Regions from separate parts of the Paenibacillus sp. GL_099_B genome, predicted to be linked through region 3. Evidence: riboswitches for the same ligand, from Rfam matches in the RefSeq annotation. Region 3 holds a riboswitch; each other region holds the start of a gene.

Region 1 (3,206 bases), 750 kb from region 3:
GCGGCGGTGTATATACCTTTAATCGCCATACCTTCCAAACGCACGATGCTGGGGTGCAATTGACAGCGCATGAATGATTCGAGATCTTCAGCACTACGAATGGTACCTTCAGCGATATGGGCATCCATACCGAAGGAATGGGTGAACCCTCCGACCTGGATAGAGGAATCAAGCAGTTTGACATAATCGAGCAGCTTATTCCCACGGTTCACAATCTTTCGCCTCCTACGTTCGTTAAATGTAATATTAAATAACATTTATACTCCATTTTGATTCGCTTTATGTTTGTAAATCCGAATTATATGATATATATATTCACATAAATATCCGCTTTTTGTCAATAGTTTCTTGGTTTTTTAAATATTAAATCTATTCAATGTTATTTTATATAACTTAATGAGTTATGTTGAGCTAAGAGGATGTGAAGGATGGAAATACTAATAAAGTAGAGTGATCAGCCTAATCGGGTATACAAACGAGATCAAATTTAATCATATGCACTTCGTAGGAGAAAATGACGAGATTATACGATTTATGGAAGAGAAAAGCGCAGTTAAAATGATATTAAGAAAAATGCTTTACTTTTAAACATGAACCGGGTATAATCAATTCTGTTGCCGATTATTTATGACATGCGGTCGTGGTGGAATGGCAGACACGCTATCTTGAGGGGGTAGTGGGTGTATACCCGTGGAGGTTCGAGTCCTCTCGACCGCATCATAAGAACGATTAAGAAGAAGCTTCCCGTATGGGGAGCTTCTTTTTTTATGCTTTTTTACAATAAAGATGGGTCCAGACAAAAAAAGGTCACCCGTTTCCCCTGAATACATGTTCATTCTGTCTACCGGGGTCGGATGGCCTTCACTTGTTATTTAAGCAATTCTTTGATGTCCGCTTCAATTTTATCAGGTGTTGTTTTGGGAGCATACCGTTTCAGAACACGTCCGTTCTGATCCACAAGGAATTTGGTGAAGTTCCATTTGATGGCTTTGGAGCCGAGTACGCCTGGCGCTTCTTTGGTAAGGTGCTGGAATAGAGGATGAGCGCTTGAACCATTCACATCGATCTTCTCAAACATCGGGAAGCTAACACCATAGTTCATCTGACAGAACTCGGCAATATCATCAGAAGAGCCTTTTTCCTGTGCAAACTGGTTGCTTGGAAAACCAAGAACTTCAAATGGGGAGTCTTTAAACTTGTCCTGAAGTTCTTGCAGACCTTTGAATTGAGGTGTGAGGCCGCATTGGCTTGCTGTATTCACGATAAGCAGTACTTTGTCACTATAGTTGGACATTTCAACTTCCTGACCGCGAAGGGTGTTTACTTTGTAGTCGTAGACTGACATGAAAATCTCCTCCATTTCATATTCTTCTATCTTCTATTATATTGATTGCAATTAAATATTGCAAAATTAATATTGATTTTTTAACTCAATTTGAAGCTGTCGTGTATGATCTGTGACTGATTTGCTACCTGAATTTCGCTAAAGAGAGAATTAGAGAGCTTTGAAGAGATGGGTAGAGAATGGATGTGTTGTAAGCGCTATTATTGATGTGAAATGGCAAAAATCCGTCGATTCGGTGATCTGCGCAGACTTTACACCAATATGGCACGGGTGTATGATTCATATCGTAATTCCAATTCTAATTAAATTTTACATGAAAAACGAAACAAACGATAATATCGCTCTGATTAATGATTATAAAGGAACGATGTTTTAATCGCTGAGTTTCCATTCATTCATGGGTGGGAAACGGGGGAACCAACAGGATGAACTGTCCAGGACAGTAGGCATCCATGGGGTGAATTTTCCGGTGACAGCCGGAAATAGGGCGACTCTCGCGCCCGAATCCGTCAGCTAACCTCGTAAGCGTTAAAGGGAGAGGCAACAAGCCGTACGCTGGTTCATAGTGTCTTTTTGCTATGGATTATTGAAGAAGCGTCCGGGAGGCCTTGGTCCCCCACGCTTCTTTTTTGTTGTCTTTTCACGCCAAGGGAGGAACGAATGATGGATAAAGAGATGATCTTAGTGACTGCTCCAAATGAAGCAGGACGTAAATTTATCAAATTGCTGATGTACAAAAAAATGCCGTTTGCCGTTCTGACCAACAGTGCAGGGGAAGAGCGCAGGCTCCGGAGAATCGGTGTGGAGCATGTCATTCGCATGAACACGGCTGCAGCTCAGAAATGGTTTTTGCCGCAAGACAGTGTCGGCAATGTTTTTATTTTTGAAAATAGCCTAAACCTGACCTGTCGATATTTGCAGATCTGCCGCTCTTGGACATCCAAGTCCCTGTGTGTCATTACGGAACAAAGCCATCCCAAAGGGATCTATCGGGGAATGGGAGCAGACCGTATTGTATATTCCTTGAATGGGGAAGTTGGGTTTCTGCTTAATGGCTAGTGGCTAGTACTATTCCTGTGATTGATCCAGTGTCAGCTGCCTGTTATAATTGAAATCATAAATAAACGGAATCTTGAGGAGACTCATGCATGATGGTGGGTCTTCTTTTTTATGGTTTGGGAAATGGGGATATGAATTTCCTGTGGCTAACGAGGAGGAATAGGCGTGCCGGATGTACGTGGAATACAATGGTTGTTCTTTGATGTGGGGGATACGCTCGTGGACGAATGGGAGCCGGTAGATGATATTATCGGTCAGTTCGTTCGTGAAGCTTGTGCGCTTGGTTATCAGGTGGAGATGCAGACGGTACGAGATATATTTGCCGCCTCCTACCGAAATTACGAGCAATGGCCGATGAAATTGGCTATTCGTACCCTTATTAGCGATGAGGGGCACCGGGAACAGATACAGGAGAAGCTGAAGTTTCGCAAAGAGCTTGAGCACCCCTTCGCGTCAGCTGACACTGTTCTCCAGACGTTGTCGCAGCATTATAAGATTGGTATCATTGCCAATCAGAGCCCGGGGACGGAAAATCGGCTGGATAGCTACGGCTTGCGCAAGTATGTGGATGTGCTGGCCTGTTCGGCTGAAGAAGGAGTGTCCAAGCCTGATCCTGAATTGTATGCTGTAGCGTTGAAACAGGCGGGATGTAAACCTGAGGAAGCGGTCATGATCGGCGACAGGATTGATAATGATATTATTCCGGCTAAGAAGCTGGGTATGCACACGATCCGGATTTTGCAGGGTTATGGCAGGTTCCAGCCGGAGCTTGCGGATGCAGAGCGTCCAGATTGGACTATTG
Region 2 (3,206 bases), 2.0 Mb from region 3:
TGGGGATGGGCAGAGGTGCGGCAATGCGCTTCATCGTGCTCCCACAAGCGTTCAAAGCGGTGTTGCCGGCGATCGGTAATGAGTTCGTGACCATTATCAAGGAATCCTCCATTATCTCCGTTATCGGTATGGTGGACATTATGTACCAAGCAAGTGTGGTCAAAAACATTACGTATCAAGGGATGAATCCATTCTTGATTGCGGCAGCCATCTACTTTGTGCTGACGTTCATTTTGTCCAAGCTGCTGGGTAGACTGGAAAGGAAGTTGAGTGCAAGTGATAGACGTTAGACAATTATATAAATCCTATGATAAGAACGAAGTGCTTAAGGGCATTAACGTAACGATTGGCAAAGGTGAGGTTGTCGTGGTCATCGGTCCGTCCGGATCGGGGAAAAGTACCTTTTTACGTTGTCTGAACTTACTGGAGCAGCCTACTTCCGGTGAGATTGACTTTGAGGGAGTTTCGATCACTGACCCCAAACATAACATTAATGCAACTCGTGAAAAAATGGGGATGGTATTCCAGCATTTCAATCTGTTCCCGCACAAAACGGTGCAGCAGAACATTACGATTGCTCCCATTAAAGTGAAAAAACAGTCTGCACACGAAGCGGAACAAATCTGCGCAGACTTGCTCAAGACGGTTGGCCTGTCTGACAAAAAGGACGCCTTTCCAAATCAGCTGTCCGGTGGACAAAAACAACGGATAGCCATTGCAAGAGCTCTTGCGATGCAGCCGCATGTCATGCTGTTTGACGAGCCTACTTCTGCACTGGACCCTGAAATGGTCGGTGAAGTACTGGATGTCATGAAGCGGCTTGCAGAGGGTGGCATGACTATGGTTATTGTAACGCATGAGATGGGCTTCGCACGCGAAGTGGGTGATCGCATCCTGTTTATGGATGGTGGGGTTATTGTAGAAGAAGGAACGCCTAATGAAGTGTTTGGTGAGCCTAAGCATGCACGTACACGTGACTTCCTCGCTAAAGTGCTCTAATACATCCAAGTCATTAAGGATGAAGATCAAGATGAAAATACAAAATCTATACTGCGGATGAGAATTTCATCCCCTAAACAATCCCTGTCGACGATTAGTCAATAGGGATTGTTTTGTTATGTAAGGATACGCACGGATTTACATAAAAAGTAACGTTTCTGTCATCAACGATATAAGCCCAAACAGACATTTTTTTGAAAAAGTCGCTAGAATTCAGCATAAATGTTGAAGTGAATTAGCCAGATGGTAACATTTACTACGACTCTTGGTTACAAAATTGTGATATATTTGTTCCTGCCGAAACTTCCGGAGTTGGGAGTGTGGGGGATGTAACGATGCAAGGTGTGCTTGGGGAAGAATCATTTGCACACGGCTTGGGGTGAATTAGGGCTACATAAATTTTTAATGTAATTGAACCTATAGGGTGGTTTCCTCCATCCGAATCCGACAACTAACTTCGCAGGCATAATGAGGGAGGAAGACCATGATTAACAAGAAACGTATAGCCAAAACAGCAACAGCTTTGCTGACAGCAGCAATGCTCATTCAGGCCGTTCCGGCTCATGCTGACTCAGTTCATATGGCCAAAGAGGGGGATACCTTCTACACCTTATCCAAACAATATGGAGTTGGACTTAACGCTCTTATTAAAGCTAACAATGATATCTCAGCTTACAACATTTATGGCGGTTTGAAAATTACGATTCCTGGTAAAACAACGAACACAGCTTCTGCTGCAGCAGCTAAAACGGTAACTGCCGCAAGTCTTGACGTTAACGCGGACAGTAAGGTTGTTCAAGCCTGGGGGAAAACGTTTGATTACAGCAAAGCTGTCGACGTCAAAGCAACAGCATACTCCGCCGACGCTTCCGAAAATGGAGGCTGGGGAGCTGTGGATTACTTCGGTAATCCGCTTGAATTGGGTACCATTGCAGTAGACCCAAGTATCATTCCATTGGGTACAAAGGTACTGGTGACAGGTCATACACATCCAGGACTGCCAAAACAGGCATTTGTCGCTACGGCTCGTGATGTGGGCAGTGCCATTAAAGGTCACAAGATCGATATCTTTATTCCTGGCAGCAAGCAATCCGTGAGCACATTTGGTATTCAGGATGTTGAACTTTACATTTTGAAATAAAATCAAAGCAAGCTTCACATCATCATATGTGACTCCAACTAAATCTAAATTAAACAGTAAAGGGTGTTCTCCAATCACGATAATGTGATTGAAGGACACCCTTTTGAATATCCGACTTAAAGGGATCTTGACCTATTTACCCTTTGGCAGTTCCAGCATTTCGTCCAAAGTCACCAGCTCGTACCCGCGGTTTCGCAATTCCTCGATAACTTCAGGCAACGCCTCAATGGTACCACTCAGCTTTGATCCTACACCGCCTCCTGCATGCTGCAGAACAATCGAACCCGGTTTGACGGCGGACAGGATGTTTTGCTTGACTTCCTCTTTGGAGAGGCCCTTCCAGTCCAGAGAATCGACGTTCCAGTTCACAATGCTATAATGTTGTTTGGCTGCCCATTGCAGCTGTTGCTCGTTAATGTCGCCATAGGGTGGACGAATCATTTTGGGAGTGTAACCCGCCAGATTTCGAATAATATCCCCGGTATGTAAGATTTGTTTGCGAAATGCATTCATGGATAACTTACTGAACTCCGGGTGATTGTAGCTGTGGTTGCCCACAATATGCCCTTCCTTCACCATGCGTTTCACTAAATCCGGATGTTTCTCAGCGCGATTTCCCACAATGAAAAACGTAGCCCGCACCTTGTATTTTTTTAGAATATCCAGTACCTGCGGTGTGAACCTTGGATCAGGTACGTCATCAAAAGTCAGAGCGACCTTTTTTGTTGAGGGGCCATTGGTTTTGAACGTATCCGCATATTTCTGTCTGAGTTGTCCCAGAGTTAACTGTTCTTCTTCAGGAGAATCAGACTTCGAAGCAGGTTCGGCTTGCGGGCTTGAAGAAGCCCATAACTGAGCAGGAGCATAACTTCCTCCCAGAAGAATGACCATGATGGATAACATTATGAGGCGTATACGCATGTTCGTGCCTCCTTTTCCCAAATTGCGTTCTCTTTGGTATGCCCGGGGCCATCCGTATTTATGCATGATGTGAGATGTTTCATTGCTGATTCGCTAAATCGGAGCCATAATTCCACCATATATATAGAAAAGGACAGGTGGAGCA
Region 3 (3,206 bases):
CGAAAGTACATTTTGAGCGTGCCCTGGATTGTAAACATACGGAATTCGATGACCTTTATCCCTATATGATTGAACATCCTCAATTTTTCTGGTACAAACGCTACGTTGCCTGGTCAGAATTGCTGACGATTGTAGGCTTGTGCGAAGAGTTGTCCTTCTCTTGGAAAGAACAATTTACACCGCATCAAGTGGAGTACCTTGAAGAACGTGTGATGTCCGCCAAAGTGCTTGATTTTTGGTTTGAGAAGAACGACAGCAAAGAGCACGCGCAGCGGTAACTTTCAGTCGGGACATACTTTCGAATGACATGACAGTCCAATACAGTCACGTGAGACCTAAATGACTTATCATTTAGGTCTCTTTTTGTAAATAATTTTTTTGGGAAAGTAGGCGTCGGAAATATGATCAGTGATGCACAATTGGATGCACTGCGTTTATCAGGTGAAAAAGTAAGGGTAGTACGGGACGAGATTCAGTCCAATGATGTGACAGGTATTGTAGTGGCTTGGGACGGGGAGCAGGTACTCATTCGCCGTCAGAATCGTCGTGTGGTCAAGCTTGATCGGAATTACCGATATCAATTGTTCAGCGAACCACGCGAGAGCCTGCTCGAAGAATAGGATTTACCATGGATGTTTTGGCATAATTACACCTCTCGGGAGAGAAGATAGGTACAGTGAGAGCTTGTAACATATCAGCCGAGAGGATGTGCGGTAACCGTGACATTGATGAATGATAAGGTTCATGCCTATAAAGATCAGATTGGTGAATTAAGCGACGTGCTGCCAGCTGTGGTGAAGTCTTATCATGAGTTCACTGGAGAATGTTTTCAGGCAGGGGCGATTGATGCCAAGACCAAACAGCTGATTGCGCTGGGCATTGGTTTGTTTGCAAACAATGAGGTATGTACGTTTTACCATGTGGAAGAGGCACGTGCCAAAGGAGCGACCGATCAGGAGATTATGGAGACGGTTGCTGTGGCTGGAGCAGTAGGCGGAGGTCATGCGCTGTCTCAGGGTGCAATGAGAGTACAGAAGGCATTACATTAAAAGTTTTAATTGCAGACTGATTGCGACTTTACGTCTGTAGAAAATCAATGTAGACAAAGAAAAGGCTCCGGTTATAACCGAAGCCTTTTCGTGTTTAACTTATATTTTGCCCAGCATTTTGTTATACATAAACTGTCCTGTTACCCGGCGTGCTGTTACGTAACGATCGTTGAAGTAAGGATTGGATAATTGTGTGATGCTGACACCCTTGCTGCTTGAAGCATGAGCGAACTGTCCGCCCCCGATATATACACCTGTATGTGAAATGCCATTGCCCATCGTATTAAAGAATACCATGTCACCAGTACGCAGATTAGCTTTGGATACCGGAGTTCCGGCCTTAGCTTGTTGCTGGGAAGTGCGTGGTAATTCAATGCTATATTTGTTGAAAATATATCTCATAAATCCAGAGCAATCAAATCCGGCCATTGTTGTGCCGCCCCATTTGTAAGGTATGCCAGTCATGTTGTTAACGACGGTGTTAATACTGCTTGCCTCTGTGCTTGCTGCACCGGATGTAAATAGAACTGCTGCTCCAAAAATGGAGATGATAAGCTTTTTCAAAATTTTTGTTCTCCCTTCGATGCCTACGGAGTTAGCTAAGGGTTCGGTAGAAGGTTCCCTATATTTCCTATGTATAAGAATAATTCACCCAAAATGGTTCCCCCGTTTTCAAACATGAAACTCGGCAAATGAATAATTAAGTTTTTGTAACCTTTTGAAACTATATTGCATAAATGCGAAAATGTCAAACCGATCTTGAACACTTCTTATCATCTCAATGTTAACGGAATTATCGCTATTTATGTAGAAATAACTCGAATGTTGATTTTTAATAGATGACAAAAAAGTAACTACTGTTTCAAATGGAGAAAAATTGGACAATTTATTGGTTTTCTCATATACAATTAGACGATAGCTTTAGGTTAAGTATCTGGAACGACAGCAAGTATCTCAGATATTTTGCCTAATCAACGTCCTGACGGGGGATGGAAGAAGGAGTACAAAGAAACAAGTGGTGAGTGGGCCAAATCTACGATTGATAACAAAGCTACATACTCAGAAATTAGAAGATTAGCCAAGGAATTTAAAAAGACGAATGATCCGCGGTATTCGGCTGCTGCCATCAAAGGAATCAACTTACGATGATGCCATGATAATGTCATGTACATGTTGGATGAAGTAGGTGCACGTAAAGGTGATTTCTCATTCATCGACAGCTCTCTTGCGGATCGCAGTAAAAAATCAGTTGCCAAAGGCGTAGATGCTCTTAATACACAGGTTGTAGCGAATGGTAAACTGACTGCATGGGGACAGCTGCATGATTCCAGCTCCCTTAAACCTGCAGGAACAAGGATTTATGAAGTAGCAAACTCGTAGCTGATTCAGGTGCAGCGCCAATTTGGGCACGTTTTTACGAAATTGGAACGGATAAACCGATCTTCGTAGGACGTGATGGGGTTGTGAAATATAAACTCAGCGATATCGATAAGGAAAGAAGAGGCGGGTATGCCTGGTACGGCAACTGGCCTTCCAAGATATAATTTTTAAAAGGCTTTATCATTGAAGGGGAATTATTTTTTTGTTGACACTAATTACCTGCACATGATATATTATTTCTTGTCGCCGCGATATAATTTCTCGGAGATACGACATACGCGGTCGTGGCGGAATTGGCAGACGCGCACGGTTCAGGTCCGTGTGGGCTAACCCCCGTGGAGGTTCGAGTCCTCTCGACCGCATCATATGTAATACGAAAAAGGTTCCTAGAATGGCATTGTTGCCACTTTAGGAACCTTTTTTATTTGTTTACGGATTTTGATATTTGCTCATCCTAATTCTTTTCAACTCATTCCTTCAACTTGAGCAGAGAAAAAAACTTTGTTTATTTATCCAGTAATGGAAATGTGTTCGTTCTGCGACGGTTTGCCCTTATATTTCAGGTTAATTGTACGTAAAATACCGAATTGTACCTATCCTGGAAATCTTTCATCCACTATTCTCTTCTCGTATGGAAGCGCTATCAACAAGGGTTTGAACGACCAAATTCAGAGGGGGTAGGGATAATTTGAAACGAATCGGAAAAAGGATGGCAATGTGTTTCATGGTAATCATGATTGCGGCAGTGCAGTTCGGGATAATCGGAACGACAGGTAA
Region 4 (3,206 bases), 2.2 Mb from region 3:
AGATCAATTTCGTTTGCAGGATTCCGGCGAATTGCTTCCTGTACAATGGCTGAGACAAAAGCTGTCCCTTGACCATGACCACATCGATCGGGGTGCATGCCGAGTCCAATGCGGGTGACGCTTTCAAGTGGGAAGTATTGAGCAAAACCGCAAATCTGATGATCCTCTCCCAGCACCACTGCATATTGTTCCTTCCGTAGCTGGGGATCTCCGAATTCCACTTCAAGTGCTTTCATCTGCTCCCAGGGCAGCCAGCTATAAATATTATAAGGCGGGTCATACTGCCAATCGCAGATTAGTTCCGCATGTCCTTCTTGCATGGGCACAACGTGAAACGTCACAGGGGCTTCATCCATACAACTGCACGCTCCTCTCATTGTGAACAAGCTATAATGTTCTGATCCGTCCATATACATATGTCATTCCATATCTAAGCTTGTTTTCACTCTACAAAAGAGGCGTTCATTTGGCAAGTCCTCGTTTTAGAAAAAAAGTGAAACAAAAGTTCCGGTAATTTCGTTTATATTATAGTGGGATGGGTAAAAACATTATAAGAGCACGGACGAAGCAACGAAAAATAGCTCTAAATAAGTTGAAGTTAGGTTTGACAGCTATCCCTAGTACGTTAAAGGAAACGAAGCACAAAAAAACCGCCGGATACATTCCTGCGGAGAATGTGCCAGACGGTTCTATTATGCTTCGTTACAGTAGTGTTATTGTTACAGCATGACGTTGCTCAGCTTGTCCCTAGTCGATGGCCAATGTCTCATATGCGTCCGTGCTCATAATCCGTTTAGCGCCAACATAGCGGTTAGCCCAGTAGCTTTCACTTAATGCGCTGATTGTAACTCCTTTAGAAGAAGAGGAGTGTGCAAACTTCCCATCCCCTACAAAGATCCCTACGTGCGAGACCCCTTTGCCCGTTGTATTGAAGAATACCAAGTCACCTGGTCTCATTTCCATGCGAGATACCGAATCGCCCATGTCGAATTGCGAACTCGATTGGCGAGCCAGATCAATACCCAGCTTGTCGAATACATAACTTGTGAATCCAGAGCAGTCAAAGCCGTTAAGCGTTGTTCCTCCGCTTTTGTATGTAGTTCCCATTGCTGAATCAATGACTTGGTCCATTTTTGAATCTGCGAATGCGCTGCCTGCTCCAAGCGATAATGCGAATGTGAGGCTGAGTACAGCCGCAGTTAATTTCTTCTTAAACAAGAGATATACCCCTTCCAATGCCTGCGAGGTTAGCTTAAGGATTCGGTTGAAGGTCCCCTATGATCCCTCTGTTGCAAGATCAATTCACCCATAACTGGTTCCCCCGCTTCCCAGGTGCTAGGAATTTGGCTATGCTAGTTATGCACCTGCGAAATCAAGTAATGACGATTAAATTTTAAGTAGTTACAAATATGAAGGTAAAGATTACAAAGTTGTTACTAAAAACTCACTGCGATTATTGTAACAGAGGTATATCACTTTGGCAACGTTTAACAACAAAATTAACAAAAAAAACCTCGACCTTTGACGGGGAAAGGTCGAGGTTTGCTTGTTTAATGGCATTTGATGAATACAACTTTACATAGAGATGGTAACCATTTTTAACCGTTCAATTTAATCCTTGACCGAGTTGGACTGCCATAACCGGAAATGGGCGCATATCTTCCATAAGCTCAGCAAGCACCGGGCAAGTGGATACGTCTGTTGTAGTATAAGACCAGTTAAGCCCGTTAGTAACCATGAAGCTGAAGTAAAGGCACCAAAGACCAGGAGATGAAGGCCACCCAGCAGGACGGCAATGCCAATTAGAGTGATGACCTGGCGTAGTGCAATCCATAGAGCTTGAAACGTACCACGTGCTCCGCCTTCCCCATCAGGAGCTGAGATACCAAACTGCATGTAGAGCAGGACATGATGGATAACCCAACCGTACACAATCCAACCAGCAACATAGGGAATACCAGGCAAGAGCAGATGGAGGGAATGAAAACCTTCCATAAAGATGGAATAGAGCTTTGGTGCGAGCCAATAAGCCGGTAGCAGCAGCAATAGGGTACGAATGGTGTGGAGCAATAACATCGGTTTCCACAAATTTTTGATGCCGCGGATGAATGGAATGCGTTCTTCCGAATGGTTAAAATGCTGGAGCGAGTAGAGCAGCCCTGCCTGAATGAGAGGGCTGATCAGCATCCGCAGCAGTAGCATAGCCCCTAGAATCCATAGATAGCGATGGACCTCCGGATTCGTTGTCAGGCTGAGTTGGCTCTCCATTTTAAATAAAATCGTACTGAGTTCCCCTGCATCAGGGTCAGGATAACGCAGGAGCAGCGGAACCACAGCAGACTGTACCATTCGATAAAGAAAGTATCCCCATACTAATTGATACAGAAATAAGAGTGCCGCAATGAACATATGTTGACGGACGAGAAACCAGCCTTCACGTATTTTCGCTTTCACTGTATCCACCTCACCATGACAGACTTCCGAATATGGCTTCTATAAGTTTGGTTGCGCTCATGCTCCAGCGGGATTTGGTTGGCTCATCCAGTCCAGCTTTCAGAAAATTGTTCATATGATGGTTCTCCAGCACAATCGTGTATAGCGGATCAGTCATAGCCCAGGAAACAGGAGAAGTATAGGTCAGTTTGTAGGTAATGCGCTCCTCGCTGCCATCCCATTCTTTCGTCATGGTTTTCCCATCTTCGAACATAATTCGAACAGGCACCTTCTTATATTCACTGCCTTTTTTCTGGACTGTAATGGACGACTCGTACAACGTTTGACCGTCTTTCAGGATAGGATTGATTGCGATCTTCTCCACCGCAAAGTCAGCCATGCCGTCTCCGTATACATATTGATTAAAATAATCGGTCCAGGATGTACGGGTTACTTGCTCCACTACCTTTTGAAAATCAGACGAGGTTGGGTGTTTGAAGCGGTATTTCTTTACATAGGTCGAGAGAACACGTTCCATCGTTTTGGCACCAACCTGTTGTTCTATCCCGAGTAATACAAGCTTGCCTCGTGTGTATACGTTCGCTGCATATTGATTCTGAGAATCAAACTTCCAGGAGTCCTGTGTCAGTGAAGCTGGAGAAGTAATAAGACCTGATTGTACAGGCAGATTCGGGATAAGTCCGTATTCCTGTTCCATCACTTTATCTTCCGCATAGGAGGTGAATCCTTCGTCCAACCAAGCCTCTTCAAAT

The links. Region 3 has a riboswitch for cyclic di-AMP ahead of AC3ITG_RS10730 (C40 family peptidase). Riboswitches for the same ligand answer to the same signal wherever they lie in the genome.
Region 1: another riboswitch for cyclic di-AMP. It lies ahead of AC3ITG_RS06875 (HAD family hydrolase); the one in region 3 lies ahead of AC3ITG_RS10730 (C40 family peptidase).
Region 2: another riboswitch for cyclic di-AMP. It lies ahead of AC3ITG_RS19305 (3D domain-containing protein); the one in region 3 lies ahead of AC3ITG_RS10730 (C40 family peptidase).
Region 4: another riboswitch for cyclic di-AMP. It lies ahead of AC3ITG_RS00535 (C40 family peptidase); the one in region 3 lies ahead of AC3ITG_RS10730 (C40 family peptidase).

What each region holds. Positions count from the first base shown of each region.
Region 1 covers NZ_CM174430.1:1,518,075-1,521,280, forward strand. Annotated here, with positions in the region: gene AC3ITG_RS06855 (urease accessory protein UreF) at 1-212, opposite strand, end outside; tRNA gene AC3ITG_RS06860 (tRNA-Leu) at 635-717, shown strand; gene AC3ITG_RS06865 (hypothetical protein) at 855-953, shown strand; partial or broken gene AC3ITG_RS06870 (glutathione peroxidase) at 1,034-1,360, opposite strand; cyclic di-AMP (ydaO/yuaA leader) riboswitch at 1,713-1,888, shown strand; gene AC3ITG_RS06875 (HAD family hydrolase) at 2,006-2,404, shown strand; gene AC3ITG_RS06880 (HAD family hydrolase) at 2,570-3,206, shown strand, end outside.
Region 2 covers NZ_CM174430.1:4,269,558-4,272,763, reverse strand. Annotated here, with positions in the region: gene AC3ITG_RS19315 (ABC transporter substrate-binding protein/permease) at 1-290, shown strand, start outside; gene AC3ITG_RS19310 (amino acid ABC transporter ATP-binding protein) at 277-999, shown strand; cyclic di-AMP (ydaO/yuaA leader) riboswitch at 1,285-1,481, shown strand; gene AC3ITG_RS19305 (3D domain-containing protein) at 1,484-2,140, shown strand; gene AC3ITG_RS19300 (polysaccharide deacetylase family protein) at 2,273-3,061, opposite strand.
Region 3 covers NZ_CM174430.1:2,268,040-2,271,245, forward strand. Annotated here, with positions in the region: gene AC3ITG_RS10715 (hypothetical protein) at 1-278, shown strand, start outside; gene AC3ITG_RS10720 (hypothetical protein) at 402-620, shown strand; gene AC3ITG_RS10725 (carboxymuconolactone decarboxylase family protein) at 720-1,049, shown strand; gene AC3ITG_RS10730 (C40 family peptidase) at 1,149-1,613, opposite strand; cyclic di-AMP (ydaO/yuaA leader) riboswitch at 1,619-1,750, opposite strand; partial or broken gene AC3ITG_RS10735 (pectate lyase) at 2,013-2,429, shown strand; gene AC3ITG_RS10740 (pectate lyase) at 2,471-2,593, shown strand; tRNA gene AC3ITG_RS10745 (tRNA-Leu) at 2,708-2,791, shown strand; gene AC3ITG_RS10750 (X2-like carbohydrate binding domain-containing protein) at 3,118-3,206, shown strand, end outside.
Region 4 covers NZ_CM174430.1:110,567-113,772, forward strand. Annotated here, with positions in the region: gene AC3ITG_RS00530 (GNAT family N-acetyltransferase) at 1-356, opposite strand, end outside; gene AC3ITG_RS00535 (C40 family peptidase) at 748-1,218, opposite strand; cyclic di-AMP (ydaO/yuaA leader) riboswitch at 1,222-1,359, opposite strand; gene AC3ITG_RS00540 (hypothetical protein) at 1,612-2,454, opposite strand; gene AC3ITG_RS00545 (M1 family metallopeptidase) at 2,465-3,206, opposite strand, start outside.